DNA from 2 places in the Streptomyces sp. CA-249302 genome. Region 1 is predicted to be linked to the other one. Evidence: riboswitches for the same ligand, from Rfam matches in the RefSeq annotation. Region 1 holds a riboswitch; the other holds the start of a gene.
What was found. A riboswitch is a leader RNA that binds a small molecule or an ion and turns the genes downstream of it on or off. The one in region 1 is predicted to bind S-adenosylmethionine.
Positions count from the first base shown of each region.

Region 2: linked by a shared signal. The riboswitch ahead of thrC (threonine synthase) and the one ahead of ACQEWB_RS13295 (aminotransferase class V-fold PLP-dependent enzyme) in region 1 are both predicted to bind S-adenosylmethionine.

Region 1 covers NZ_JBNJMG010000001.1:2,934,050-2,940,869, forward strand. The annotation lists gene ACQEWB_RS13285 (Lrp/AsnC family transcriptional regulator) at 1-256, shown strand, start outside; gene ACQEWB_RS13290 (protein kinase domain-containing protein) at 259-2,472, opposite strand; gene ACQEWB_RS13295 (aminotransferase class V-fold PLP-dependent enzyme) at 2,541-3,902, opposite strand; SAM riboswitch class IV at 4,006-4,122, opposite strand; gene trpD (anthranilate phosphoribosyltransferase) at 4,195-5,259, opposite strand; gene qcrB (cytochrome bc1 complex cytochrome b subunit) at 5,400-6,820, opposite strand, start outside.
Region 2 covers NZ_JBNJMG010000001.1:4,947,148-4,953,967, reverse strand. The annotation lists gene otsB (trehalose-phosphatase) at 1-280, shown strand, start outside; gene ACQEWB_RS22075 (alpha,alpha-trehalose-phosphate synthase (UDP-forming)) at 443-1,906, opposite strand; gene ACQEWB_RS22070 (glucosyl-3-phosphoglycerate synthase) at 1,991-2,935, opposite strand; SAM riboswitch class I at 3,064-3,210, shown strand; gene thrC (threonine synthase) at 3,229-4,518, shown strand; gene ACQEWB_RS22060 (ubiquitin-like small modifier protein 1) at 4,515-4,790, shown strand; gene ACQEWB_RS22055 (cold-shock protein) at 5,243-5,449, shown strand; gene groL (chaperonin GroEL) at 5,805-6,820, shown strand, end outside.

The DNA of each region.
Region 1 (6,820 bases):
GACCAGCGTGGACCGGATCCCCGAGATCGCGGAGCGGATCGCCGCGCTGGACTCCGTCAGCGAGGTCTTCTCGGTCACCGGCACGTACGACCTGATCGCGATGGTCCGGGTCAAGCAGCACGAGGACCTGGCCGAGGTCATCCCCGGCAGCATCAGCAAGATCCCCGGCGTCGAGGCCACGGACACCCACGTCGCCTTCCGCACGTACTCCCAGCACGACCTGGAGGCGGCGTTCGCGATCGGGCTGGACAGCTAGGACTACAGCTCCAGGGCGGCGATTCCCTTCGCGGTCGCCACGTAGGCGCGGCTGCCTTTGATCACGGGGCTGTGGACCCCGCCGTCGGGCTCGGGGTCGGCGAAGGGCAGTTTTCGGCGCTGCTTGCCGTTCGCGTCCACGACGTGGAGGGCGCCGTCCAGGCAGACGTAGACGGAACTCCCGACGACAGTGGGATCGCTGTGGTCCGCGCCGCCCTGCGGGGCGTCGAAGACCCACCTGGTCTTCCCGGTCGCGGGGTCGATGGCCGCGAGGCTCCCCTGGTCGGTGGTGACCGCGAGGCCGCCGAGGCGGACCGAGGTGAAGTAGCGGCCGCCGCCCGCGTCGTCGTTCTCGACGCTCCACAGGACCTTGCCGCCGGTGCTGATGCCGTGCAGGGCCTCGGTACCTCCGGACCCCACCATCAGGGTGCTGCCGACCAGGGTGGGCCGCCCCGGGTCGATCCCCGCCGGTGCCGACCAGCGCAGGTTCCCGTCCATCAGACCGAGGGCCTGCACGAAGTTCCCGAAGGTGCCGACGTGGACCAGGCCGTTCCCCACCGTCGGCTCGCTGGTGGGCGCCCCGTCGGTCCGCCGCTCCCAGACGACACCGCCGCCCGAGCTGTAGGCACGGACACCGCCCTCCTCCGACGTGGCACCGGTCGTGACCAGCACGAAGTCACCGGCGACCACGGGGAACTGGCTGCCGCCCCCGTCGATCTTCTTCGTCCAGCGGACCCGGCCGTCCGGCGCGACCGCACACAGCTTCGACGCGCCCTCGCCGCCGTCCTCCAGCAGGCAGTACGCGCCGTCCGCGGTCGCCACCGGCGGCATCACGGGACCGCCCAGGTCGACGGCCCACAGCTTCTTCCCGGCGGGGGTCAGCGCGTGCAGGGAACCGTCCGCGCCCCCGACGTACAACCGGTCGCCGGCGGGTGACACCGCGACGCACGCCCCATGCCGCCCGCCCGCACGGCCGCCGAGCCCACCGACGTCGTAAGTCCAGCTCACCCCGGCGGGCAGCGTGGCACCCGCCGACCGGTCGCTGGACACGGACGTACCGGGAACTCCGTCTCCGGATCCCGACGGGTCCTCACCACCCCGGTCCCGCAGCCAGAGCCAACCGCCGGTCCCGGCCCCGGCGGCGACCACGGCCCCACCGACCAGCACTCTCAACATGCCGCGCCGGGAAGGGCGTTCGGCGATCGGCGCGCCCGTGTCGGCAGTCACGTCCGGTACATCCGGTAGGTCCGTCACCTCGGTGACCGTCATCGGGGCGACGTACTCGACCCGGCTCTCCCGCTCCCCCGAGTCCCGTTCCGGAAGCCAGCGTTCGGTGTCGCCGATGGAGGGAGCCGGGTCCGCCGGGGGCAGGTACCAGCCGGCGCGCAGGCCCCTGCCCAGGGAGTCGGCGGTGTGGCCGACCGCCGCGGGCAGCCCGGCCGGGGCGAGCCGGGTCGCCGGGTCCTCGGCCAGGCAGGACTCGACCAGCGGGCGGAGCGCGTCCGGGACACCGGAGAGGTCGAAGTCGCGGGTCAGGATGCGCAGCAGGATCACCGAGTCCTGCCCCTCGCCGAAGGGTTCCCGACCGGCGGCCGCGTACGCGAGCACCGCGCCCAGCGAGAACACGTCGCTCGGCGGGCCGACTTCGGCGCCGTTGCGGATCTGCTCGGGCGAGACATAGCCGACCGAGCCGACGACGGCCCCGGTGTTGGTCAGCGCGGTCGCCTCCAGGGCCCGTACGATCCCGAAGTCGATGACCCGGGGGCCGTCCGGCGAGAGCAGGATGTTGGAGGGCTTCAGGTCCCGGTGGACCATCCCCTTGGCGTGGATCGCGGAAAGGGCCTCGCCGAGCGCGGCGCCGAGCAGCCGTACCGCCTCCTCGGGCAGCGCGCCGTGGTCGAGCACGGCGTCCCGGAGGTTCGGCCCTTCGACGAACTCCGTTGCCATCCAAGGCCGTTCGGCCTCGGTGTCGGCGTCGACGACCCGCGCTGTGTACGTCCCCGCGCCGCCGATGGTCTGCGCGGCCCGCACCTCCTGCCGGAACCGGGCCCGGAAGGTGCGGTCCTCCGCGTGCTCGGCCCGCACCACCTTCACGGCCAGCCGCAGCCCGCCCCGCCCCTCGGCGAGGTACACCTCTCCCATACCGCCCGCGCCGAGCCTGCCCAGCACCTCGTACGGTCCGATCCGTCGCGGATCGTTCGCGCGCAGCGCTTCCACCCTGTGCTCCCCCTGTCAGCGTCCTGCTGCTTGAGGAGGAGCGTATACGTCGGACGTCGTACGACGCCTCAGACGGCCGGCACGCAGCGGCCGTCCTCGGTGCGGTACTGCCACTTCGCGCCGACCGTCACGAGTTCCCTGACGGCGTTCACGAACCGCTCCACGTGCTCGTCCGGGGTGCCCGCGCCGAAGCTCACGCGGATCGCGTTGAGGGACTTCTCGCCGGGCGCGGCCTCGGGGGCGCCGCACTCGCCCTGGGTCTGCGGGTCGCTGCCCAGCAGGGTGCGGACGAGGGGGTGGGCGCAGAAGAGGCCGTCGCGGACGCCGATGCCGTACTCGGCGGAGAGGGCGGCGGCGAAGTGCGAGCTGTTCCAGCCCTCGACGACGAAGGAGATCACGCCGACGCGGGGGGCGTCGTCGCCGAAGAGGGAGAGGACGCGGACCTCGGGAACCTCGGCGAGGCCCGTGCGCACCTTCTCGATCAGGTGCTGCTCGCGGGCGACCAGGGTGTCGAAGCCGGCCTCGGTGAGGGCCTTGCAGGCGGAGGCGATGGAGTAGGCGCCGATGACGTTCGGGGAGCCGGCCTCGTGCCGGGCGGCGCTGTCGTGCCACTCCACGTCGACTCCCCCGTCCTCCCGCCGGGTGACCTTGCGGCTGGCGCCGCCGCCCGCCAGGTAGGGGTCGGCGGCCCGGAGCCAGTCGGCGCGGCCGGCCAGGACGCCGGAGCCGAAGGGGGCGTAGAGCTTGTGGCCGGAGAAGGCGACCCAGTCGACGTCGAGGTCCTGCACGGAGACCGGGTGGTGCGGGGCGAGCTGGGCGGCGTCCAGGACGATGCGGGCGCCGTGCGCGTGGGCGGCGGCGGCCAGCTCGCGGACCGGCCACAGCTCGCCGGTGACGTTCGAGGCACCGGTGACGCAGACCAGGGCCGGGCCGTACGGGTCCCGGTCGGCGAGGGCCTGCTCCAGGGTCTCGACGGCCTGGCGCGGGGTGCGCGGGGCGTTGAGGTAGGTGACCCGGGCATCCTTCCAGGGCAGCAGGCTGGCGTGGTGCTCTGTCTCGAAGACGAAGACCTGGCAGTCGGCGGGGAGGGCCGCGGCGAGGAGGTTGAGCGAGTCGGTCGTGGACCGGGTGAAGATCAGCTGGTCGTCGGCACGGCAGTCCAGGAACTCGGTGACCGTCTTGCGGGCGTTCTCGAAGAGGTCGGTGGAGAGCTGGGAGAGGTAGCCGGCCCCGCGGTGGACGCTGCCGTAGTAGGGCGCGTAGGCCGCGACGTCGTCCCAGACGCGCTGGAGGGCGGGGGCGCTGGCCGCGTAGTCGAGGGCCGCGTAGGTGACCTCGCCGCCGGTGACGAGCGGGACGGTGACATCTCGGCCCAGAACGGGCAGCGGGGTGCAAATGGCCTGGGCGGAGGCAGCGGTGGAGACAGACATGGGGGAGCTCCCGGGGAAGGCAAGAAAGAAGGTGAGAAGGGGTACGCAGAGGCGGGGCTCAGCGGCCCTATCGCATTCGCTTGCTCATGGGGAACTCCTCAGACGACCGCGCTTGCCGTGAACCTTGCTGTTCACGGCCTGGTCCTCACCCGGGGCACCCCGCCACGGACGGAGGGTTGCCGGACAGTCGGCCGGGGCCTCATGACTGTCACTCATGACCTGGTACAGGAACGTACGCGAGGTGATCGCGGTCCCGCAACTCGTGTCCGAATTACGGGACCGCGCACCCCTGCTACGCGTTGCTGGCCGCCACCCAGCGCTCCAGCGCCCGCTTGGCCGACCCGGAGTCGATCGACTCGGCCGCCTTCGCCATCCCGGCCCCGATCTGCTCGGCCAGGGTCCCGGTGCCCGGATCGAGAGCCACGAGGGCCGCCGCCGAGTTCAGGAGTACGGCGTCACGGACCGGGCCCGTCTCGCCGTCGAGCAGGCGACGGGCGACGTCGGCGTTGTACGCCGGGTCAGCGCCCCGCAGCGCCTCCACCGGGACCAGCTCGATGCCGACGTCACGCGGGTCGAAGGTCTCCTCCGTGACCTTGCCGTCCCGGACGATCCAGACGCGGGAGGTCGCCGTGGTCGTCAGCTCGTCGAGGCCGTCGTCGCCGCGGAAGACCAGGGAGGAGTTGCCGCGGTCCGCGAAGACGCCGGCCACGATCGGCGCCATGCGCGGGTCCGCTACACCCACCGCCTGCGCCCGCACCTTCGCGGGGTTGGTCAGCGGGCCGAGCGCGTTGAACACCGTACGGATGCCCAACTGGCCGCGTGCGGCGCCCACATGACGCAGCGCCGGATGGAACTTGATCGCGAAGCAGAAGGTGATCCCGGCCTCCTGGGCCACCTCGGGCACCCGCTGCACGGGCAACTCCAGGTTGACGCCCAGCTTCTCCAGGACGTCGGACGCCCCGGACGCGGAGGACGCGGCCCGGTTGCCGTGCTTGACGACCCGGGCGCCGGTGCCGGCGACGACGATCGAGGACATCGTGGAGATGTTGACGGTCTTCGCGCCGTCGCCGCCCGTGCCGACGATGTCGACCGTCGGGCCGGGCACCTCGATCACGTTCGCGTGCTCGTACATCGTGCGGACCAGGCCGTTGATCTCCTCGACGGTCTCGCCCTTGGCCCGGAGGGCCACCACGAACCCGGCGATCTGCGCGTCGGTCGCCTCGCCGCGCATCATCAGGTCCATCGCCCACGCGGTGTCGTCGGTGCTCAGGTCACGGCCGCCGAGCAGACCGTTCAGCAGGCCGGGCCAGGAACGGCCCGCCGCGGTGTCGCCTCCTGCGGGGGTCACAGCGCTCATAAGGCCGCTCCTGAGGGTCGTAAGACATGGTTCAACAGATGCCCCCACCCTATCCAGCTCAGGGCATGCAGAAGGGCCCCGTCCGAACACCGGACGGGGCCCTTCTGGTGCGCTGTGGCGAGCGCAATGACAAGCAGTGATCAGTGGTGGCCGTGGCCGCTCGTGATCTCCTTGTACTCCTCGACGGTCGGCTTGGCGATCTGCGACTCCTCGCCGTAGTACGCCTCGCTGAGCTTGGCGCGCAGCTTCTCGGAGCCCTTGACCTTGCGCTCGACGCCGTTCTCGTCGACCGTCGGGCCGATCTCGGCCGGCTTGTACTGCTCGTGCGCGGTGAGGGTGTGCAGCGCGTCCTGGCTGAGCGGCTCGTGCACCTCGATGAACTCACCGTGCGGCAGGCGCTTGATGATGCCGGACTCGCGGCCGTGCAGCACCTTGTCCTTGTCGCGGCGCTGCAGGCCGAGGCAGATCCGCTTGGTGGCGATGAAGACCAGGACCGGCATCACGAAGAAGGCGACACGCACGAACCAGGTGATCGCGTTGATCGACAGGTGGAAGTGCGTGGCCCACAGGTCGTTGCCGCCACCGATCATCAGCACGAAGTACCAGGAGATCCACGCGGCACCGAACGCGGTACGCGTCGGGGCGTTGCGCGGACGGTCCAGGATGTGGTGCTCGCGCTTGTCGCCGGTGACCCAGGACTCGATGAACGGGTAGACCGCGATCGCGACCAGGACCAGCGGGAAGATCACCAGCGGGATGAACACGCCCAGGACGAGCGTGTGGCCCCAGAGGTTGATCTCCCAGCCCGGCATCGTACGGATCAGGCCCTCGGAGAAGCCCATGTACCAGTCGGGCTGGGCGCCGGTCGACACCTGGTCCGGTCGGTAGGGGCCCATGGCCCAGATCGGGTTGATCGAGGCGATCGCCGCGATGGCCGCGATGACGCCGAAGACCAGGAAGAAGAAGCCTCCGGCCTTCGCCATGTACACGGGCAGCAGCGGCATGCCGACGACGTTGTTGTTGGTCTTTCCGGGGCCCGCGAACTGCGTGTGCTTGTGGTAGAAGACCAGGATCAGGTGGCCCACCAGCAGACCGAGCATGATGCCCGGCAGCAGCAGGATGTGGACCGAGTAGAACCGGGCCACGAAGTCGCCGCCCGGGAACTCGCCGCCGAAGAGGAACATCGACAGGTACGTGCCGACGACCGGCACGGACAGGACCGCGCCCTCCATGAAGCGGACACCGGTGCCGGAGAGCAGGTCGTCCGGGAGCGAGTAGCCGGTGAAGCCGGTGAACATGCCCAGGACGAGCAGCAGGAAGCCGAACAGCCAGTTGACCTCACGCGGCTTGCGGAACGCGCCCGTGAAGAACACGCGCATCATGTGCACGAACATGCCCGCGAGGAAGATCAGCGCGGCCCAGTGGTGGATCTGCCGGATCAGCAGACCACCGCGCACGTCGAAGGAGATGTGCAGGGTCGAGCTGAAGGCCTCGGACATCATCTGGCCCTGCAGCGGGATGTAGCTGCCGTGGTACTCCACCTCGTTCATCGACGGGTGGA
Region 2 (6,820 bases), 2.0 Mb from region 1:
GGTCCTGGAACTCCGCCCACCCGGCATGGACAAGGGCGTAGCCCTCCTGAACCACGTCCGCGAGACGTCAGCGACGGCGGTCCTCTACGCGGGCGACGACCTGGGCGACCTCCCCGCGTTCGCGGCGGTGGAGAAGCTGCGGTCGGACGGGGTGCCGGGGGTGCTGGTGTGCAGCGGGAGCGACGAGGTCACGGAGATGAGGGAGAGGGCCGACCTGGTGGTGGACGGGCCGGCGGGGGTGGTGGGGCTGCTGAGGGGGCTGGCGGACCGACTGGGCTGACGATTCAGCCTGTCCGGCGGTTCTTCGTGACGCGGGCCGAGCAATTCCGGCCCGACTGGCGGCACTTCTCGACGCAGGCCCAGCGCTTCCAGCCCGTCCGGCGTTTGAGGACAAGGCCCCTTCAGGGCCGAAGCGGGGGTCTGGGGGCGGCAGCCCCCAGCCTCAGCCCCGCAACGCCTCCAACTGCTCGAGGAACCACTGCGCCGGCGGCAACGCCGTCGCCGCCGCAGCGAGCCGCTTCGTCCGCTCGGCCCGTTCCTCCACCGGCATGGTGAGCGCCTCGTGCAGCGCGTTCGCCGTGCCGAGGACGTCGTACGGGTTCACCACGATCGCGTCCTTGCCCAGCTCCTGGTAGGCCCCGGCCTCGCGGGACAGCACCAGCGCGCAGCCCTCGTCGGACACGACCGGCACCTCCTTGGCGACGAGGTTCATGCCGTCCCGGATGGGGTTGACGAGGGCCACGTCGGCCAGCCGGTACGCCGCCAGCGAGCGGGCGAAGTCGTCCTTGACGTGCAGCACGACCGGCGTCCAACCCGGCGTCCCGTAACGGGAGTTGATCTCCTCGGCCAGCCGCTGCACCTCGGCCGTGTAGTCCCGGTAGACGGCGAGGTCCTGCCGGGAGGGGTAGGCGAAGGCCACGTGCACGACCCGCTCGCGCCACTCGGGGCGGTCGTCGAGCAGCTGCCGGTACGCGAGCAGCCCGCGCACGATGTTCTTCGACAACTCCGTGCGGTCGACCCGGACGATCGTCTTCCGCCCGGCGCCGATCTCCTCCCGCAGCGCCGCCATCCGTTCCTCGACGTCCGCCTCGTGCGAGCGCGCGTGCAGGAACTCGGCGTCGGCGCCGAGGCCGTGGACGGTGACCCGGGTGGTCGTCTGCGGGGCCAGACCGGTCCTCGTGTGCTTGAGGTACTTGACCGGATCCCCGGCGGGCCATCCCGCCTCGACGTGCCCCTCGCCGCCGACGCCCCGGGCGCAGTCCATGAAGGCACCGGCCCACCGGTAGGTCAGGAACCCCAGCTGGTCCGCGCCGAGCATCCCCCACACCAGCTGCTGCCGGATGTCGTCCGGCAGCATCGCGAAGTACTCGGTCGGCGCCCACGGCGTATGCGAGAAGTGCCCGATCCGCAGATCCGGCCGCAGCTCCCGCAGCATCCCCGGCACCAGACACAGGTGGTAGTCCTGCACGAGGACCGCCGCCCCCTCGCCCGCCTCCTCGGCCAGCGCCTCCGCGAACGCCCGGTTGTAGGCCTCGTACGACCCCCACTGCCGCCGGAACTCCGCGTCGAACACCGGCTCCAGCGGCGTCTGGTACAGCATGTGGTGCACGAACCACAGCACCGAGTTCGCGATCCCGTTGTACGCGTCCGCGTGCACCTCGGCCGGGATGTCCAGCATCCGCACGCCGGCCTCGCCCGCCCCGCGCCGTACCGCCTCCCGGTCGCCGTCGGACAGCGCCGAGCACACCCACAGCGCGCCCGCGTCCGGCCCGATCGCCGACAGCCCGGAGACCAGCCCGCCGCCACCCCGCTTGGCGGCCAGCGAGCCGTCGCCCCGAACCTCGTACGAGACCGGGCCGCGGTTGGACGCGACCAGCACCTGATGGGCAGCGTGGGTGGAAGCCATACGCCTCAACCTAGCCCGGCCCGGAAAGACTCAAACGTATGGCCGGTTTGCGGTGGCGGCCCGTATACGGCCCGCTCCGCACCGTTACGCGACCTTGCGCTCGGCGTACTCCGCGATCTCCACCATGGGCGGCCGTTCCTCCGTGTCCACCGAATAGGTGCGCGGCTCGAAGCCGTCCTCGCCCCGCTCGAACTGGGTCAGAGAAGGCCTGATCAGATGCCCGCGGGCCAGCCGCAGCTGGGCCGTGCGGTAGATCGCCGCCGCCATGCGGCCCAGCGCCTGGCCGTCCTGGTGACGGTGCTTGCGGACGCCGACGTCGACCTGGGCGAGCGCGTCGAGGCCGACGAGGTGCAGGGCGTCGACCAGCATGCCGAGCTCCACGCCGTAGCCGACGGGGAACGGGAGCTGTTCGAGCAGCGAACGCCGGGCCGCGTACTCGCCGCCGAGCGGCTGGACGAATCCGGCCAGCTGGGGCCAGTGCATGTTGAGCAGCGGGCGGGCCATGAGTTCGGTCACCCGGCCGCCCTGGCCGGTCGCGCCGCCGAGCGGGCGGTCGTACATGCCCTTGACGAGGTCGATCCCGGGGTCGGTGAGCAGGGGGCCGACGATGCCGGAGACGAAGTCGGAGGAGAACTCCTTCAGGTCCGCGTCGATGAAGCAGACGATGTCCCCGCTCGTGGCGAGGAGCGAGCGCCACAGCACCTCGCCCTTGCCGGGGACGGTCGGGATGCGCGGCAGGATGTCGTCGCGGTGGACGACCCGCGCGCCGGCCGCCGCGGCGACCTCGGAGGTGCGGTCGGTGGAGCCGGAGTCGACGACGACGATCTCGTCGACGAGCGGGACCTGCTGCATGAGGTCGTGGCGGATGATCGCGACTATGTCGCCGACCGTCTCCTCCTCGTTGAGCGCGGGCAGCACTACGGAGACCGTCTGGCCCGTGCGGTGCTTGGCGGCGAGTATCTGGTGCAGCGGGCGGTCGGTGACGGACCAGGAGCGGGTGCTCAGCCAGCGCTCGACTTCTTCCAGCACGTAGGCGGCTCCTCACGTGTGTCTCGCGGTTCGGACGACTATCTCAACTGTCCTGGCCTTCGGTTACAGTCTTGAACAACGTCGATGACCATCGCATGTCCGAGGTCGTTGAACTGACAACCGAATACCGCTCATCCAGAGGGGCAGAGGGATACGGCCCGATGAAGCCCCGGCAACCCTCCAGCCGGTCTTTCCACGTCGTCGTGGTGAGGCTCCCGGCTAGGGAAGGTGCCAAATCCGTCTCACGACGAGATGCGTCGTGAGGAAGATGAGGAGAAAGGGCCTCCCCTCACATGGCTGCGCAGACTGCTGCAAGCACCACGAACCCCACCGTCGACCTCGGTCCCGCCGCAGCGCTGAGCTGCCGCGAATGCGGTCACCAGGTTCCGCTCGGCCCGGTTTTCGCCTGCGAGGAGTGTTTCGGCCCGCTGGAGATCGCGTACGACTTCTCGGCCTACGACACCGAGGAGCTCCGCAAGCGGATCGAGGCGGGACCCGCGAACATCTGGCGTTACGCGCCGCTGCTGCCCGTCCCCGCGGACGTGGCCGAGAAGCCGAACATCAACCCCGGCTGGACCAAGCTCGTCAAGGCCGACAACCTGGCCCGCGAGCTGGGCGTCGAGGCCGGCAAGCTCTTCGTGAAGGACGACTCCGGCAACCCGACGCACTCCTTCAAGGACCGCGTCGTCGCCCAGGCCATCGAGGCCGCCCGCGCCTTCGACTTCACCACCCTCTCCTGCTCCTCCACCGGCAACCTGGCCGGCGCGGTGGGTGCCGCCGCCGCCCGCGCCGGCTTCCGCTCCTGCGTGTTCATCCCGCACGACCTGGAGCAGGGCAAGGTCGTCATGGCCGCGGTCTACGGCGGCGAGCTCATCGGCATCGAGGGCAACTACGACGACGTGAACCGTTTCTGCTCCGAGCTGATCGGCGACCCGGCCGGCGAGGGCTGGGGTTTCGTCAACGTCAACCTGCGGCCGTACTACGCGGAGGGCTCCAAGACCCTGGCGTACGAGATCTGCGAGCAGCTCGGCTGGCGGCTCCCCGACCAGCTGGTCGTGCCGATCGCCTCCGGCTCGCAGCTCACGAAGATCGACAAGGGGCTCCAGGAGCTGATCAAGCTCGGGCTGGTCGAGGACAGGCCGTACAAGATCTTCGGCGCGCAGGCCGAGGGCTGCTCGCCGGTGTCGGTGGCGTACAAGGCGGGGCACGACGTGGTCCGGCCGCAGAAGCCGAACACCATCGCCAAGTCCCTCGCCATCGGCAACCCGGCGGACGGGCCGTACGTCCTGGACATCGCTCGCCGTACGGGCGGTGCGGTGGAGGATGTGAACGACGAGCAGATCGTCGACGCGATCCGGCTGCTGGCCCGCACCGAGGGCATCTTCGCCGAGACGGCGGGTGGCGTGACGGTCGGCGTCACACGCAAGCTGATCGAGAACGGCGTACTCGACCCGACCCTCACCACGGTCGTGCTCAACACGGGCGACGGCCTCAAGACCCTCGACGCGGTGGCCGACACGGGCCTCACCGCCACCATCCGCCCGAACCTCGACTCCTTCCGAGAGGCTGGCCTCGCATCATGAGCGTCAACGTCCGCATCCCCACCATCCTGCGCACCTACACCGGCGGTCAGGCCGAGGTCGCCGCCGAAGGTGCCACCCTCGGCGAGGTCATCGCCGACCTGGAGAAGAACCACACCGGCATCGCCGCGCGCGTCCTCGACGACCAGGGCAAGCTGCGACGGTTCGTCAACGTGTACGTGAACGACGACGACGTGCGGTTCGAGCAGGGGCTGGAGACGGCGACCCCGGACGGTGCGGGCGTCTCGATCATCCCGGCCGTCGCCGGAGGCTGAGCGTGCATACCGGTCGCCCCGATTATTACCGTCGGTAACGCCGGTCACCAAGAGTTCACCGAATTGCCCCCTCCGTGAGAGAAGCGGAGGGGGCAATTCTGCATGGTTGAGCACGGTACAGTTGGGGAACCTGCTGCTTCCCGCATGCCGGACGCATATGAGTACCGGCTTCGGGTGCGACAAGAAGCAGCCAAAGTGTGCAGGTCTTTTGTGGCTTATGTTCCCTTTGTGGGGCCCGACTTGCCCTGAATTCAGGCGAATTCTCGCTACATTCCGGACCGGTTCCGTCCAGAATTCTCGTCCGATTGACCTGTTGCAGACGGCAGTTGGACAGATACATTCAGCCGCGGTCGACGCGTTCCGGCGCACGCCCCCAAACCGTGGGGGGTGAGGTCTGACCCGGATCCGCGAAGTGCGGGTCTGTGCAAGGGCCAGTAATAGGGGAGTTAGGCATGGCTCAGGGCACCGTCAAGTGGTTCAACGCGGAGAAGGGGTACGGCTTCATCGCGGTCGACGGTGGTGCGGATGTTTTCGTCCACTACAGCGCCATCCAGATGGACGGGTACCGCACCCTGGAAGAGGGCCAGCGGGTCGATTTCGAGATCTCGCAGGGTCAGAAGGGGCCGCAGGCGGACATGGTCCGACTGGCGACCAGCTGAAGCACGCGCCGGGTAGATCGCAGCGTCGTTCTTCTGTTTTTTCGGAGGGCTCGTATCCCATGGGGAGTCATGGGTTACGAGCCCTCCGGCATGCCCGGGGAGCCTCAGGGGGCCCGGGGAGCCCCCTGGGGACCCGTGGGGGACCTGGCCGATCCCTGAGAGCCGCTTGCACTCGCCTACCCCGAGTGCTAATCATTGGCGTTAGCACTCTGAAGGTGAGAGTGACAACGAAGGACCGGGTCGGTGAGGCCCGCAGGCCGGGTGGGGAAGGAACCCACGGGGCAGGCGAGCCGTCCGTCGCGGGCGCGGGCGCGGTCCGAAGGAATCACCCCCAGTCCTGGAGGGACCACTTCACATGGCCAAGATCATCGCGTTCGACGAGGAGGCGCGGCGCGGCCTCGAGCGCGGCATGAACCAGCTCGCGGACGCCGTGAAGGTGACGCTCGGCCCCAAGGGCCGCAACGTCGTCCTCGAGAAGAAGTGGGGCGCCCCCACGATCACCAACGATGGTGTCTCCATCGCCAAGGAGATCGAGCTCGAGGACCCGTACGAGAAGATCGGCGCCGAGCTGGTCAAGGAAGTCGCCAAGAAGACGGACGATGTCGCCGGTGACGGTACGACCACCGCGACCGTTCTCGCCCAGGCCCTCGTCAAGGAAGGCCTGCGCAACGTAGCCGCCGGTGCCAACCCGATGGCCCTCAAGCGCGGTATCGAGAAGGCCGTCGAGGCCGTCTCCGGTGCCCTGCTCGAGCAGGCGAAGGATGTCGAGACCAAGGAGCAGATCGCCTCCACGGCCTCCATCTCCGCCGCCGACACCCAGATCGGCGAGCTCATCGCCGAGGCGATGGACAAGGTCGGCAAGGAAGGCGTCATCACCGTCGAGGAGTCCCAGACCTTCGGTCTGGAGCTGGAGCTCACCGAGGGTATGCGCTTCGACAAGGGCTACATCTCGGCGTACTTCGCCACCGACATGGAGCGTATGGAGGCGTCCCTGGACGACCCGTACATCCTGATCGCCAACTCCAAGATCGGCTCCGTCAAGGACCTGCTCCCGCTCCTGGAGAAGGTCATGCAGTCGGGCAAGCCGCTGCTGATCATCGCCGAGGACGTCGAGGGCGAGGCCCTGTCGACCCTGGTCGTCAACAAGATCCGCGGCACCTTCAAGTCCGTCGCGGTCAAGGCCCCGGGCTTCGGCGACCGCCGCAAGGCGATGCTGAACGACATCGCCATCCTCACCGGTGGCGAGGTCATCTCCGAGGAGGTCGGTCTCAAGCTCGAGAACACCTCCCTGGACCTCCTGGGCAAGGCCCGCAAGGTCGTCATCACCAAGGACGAGACCACCATCGTCGACGGTGCCGGCTCCTCGGACCA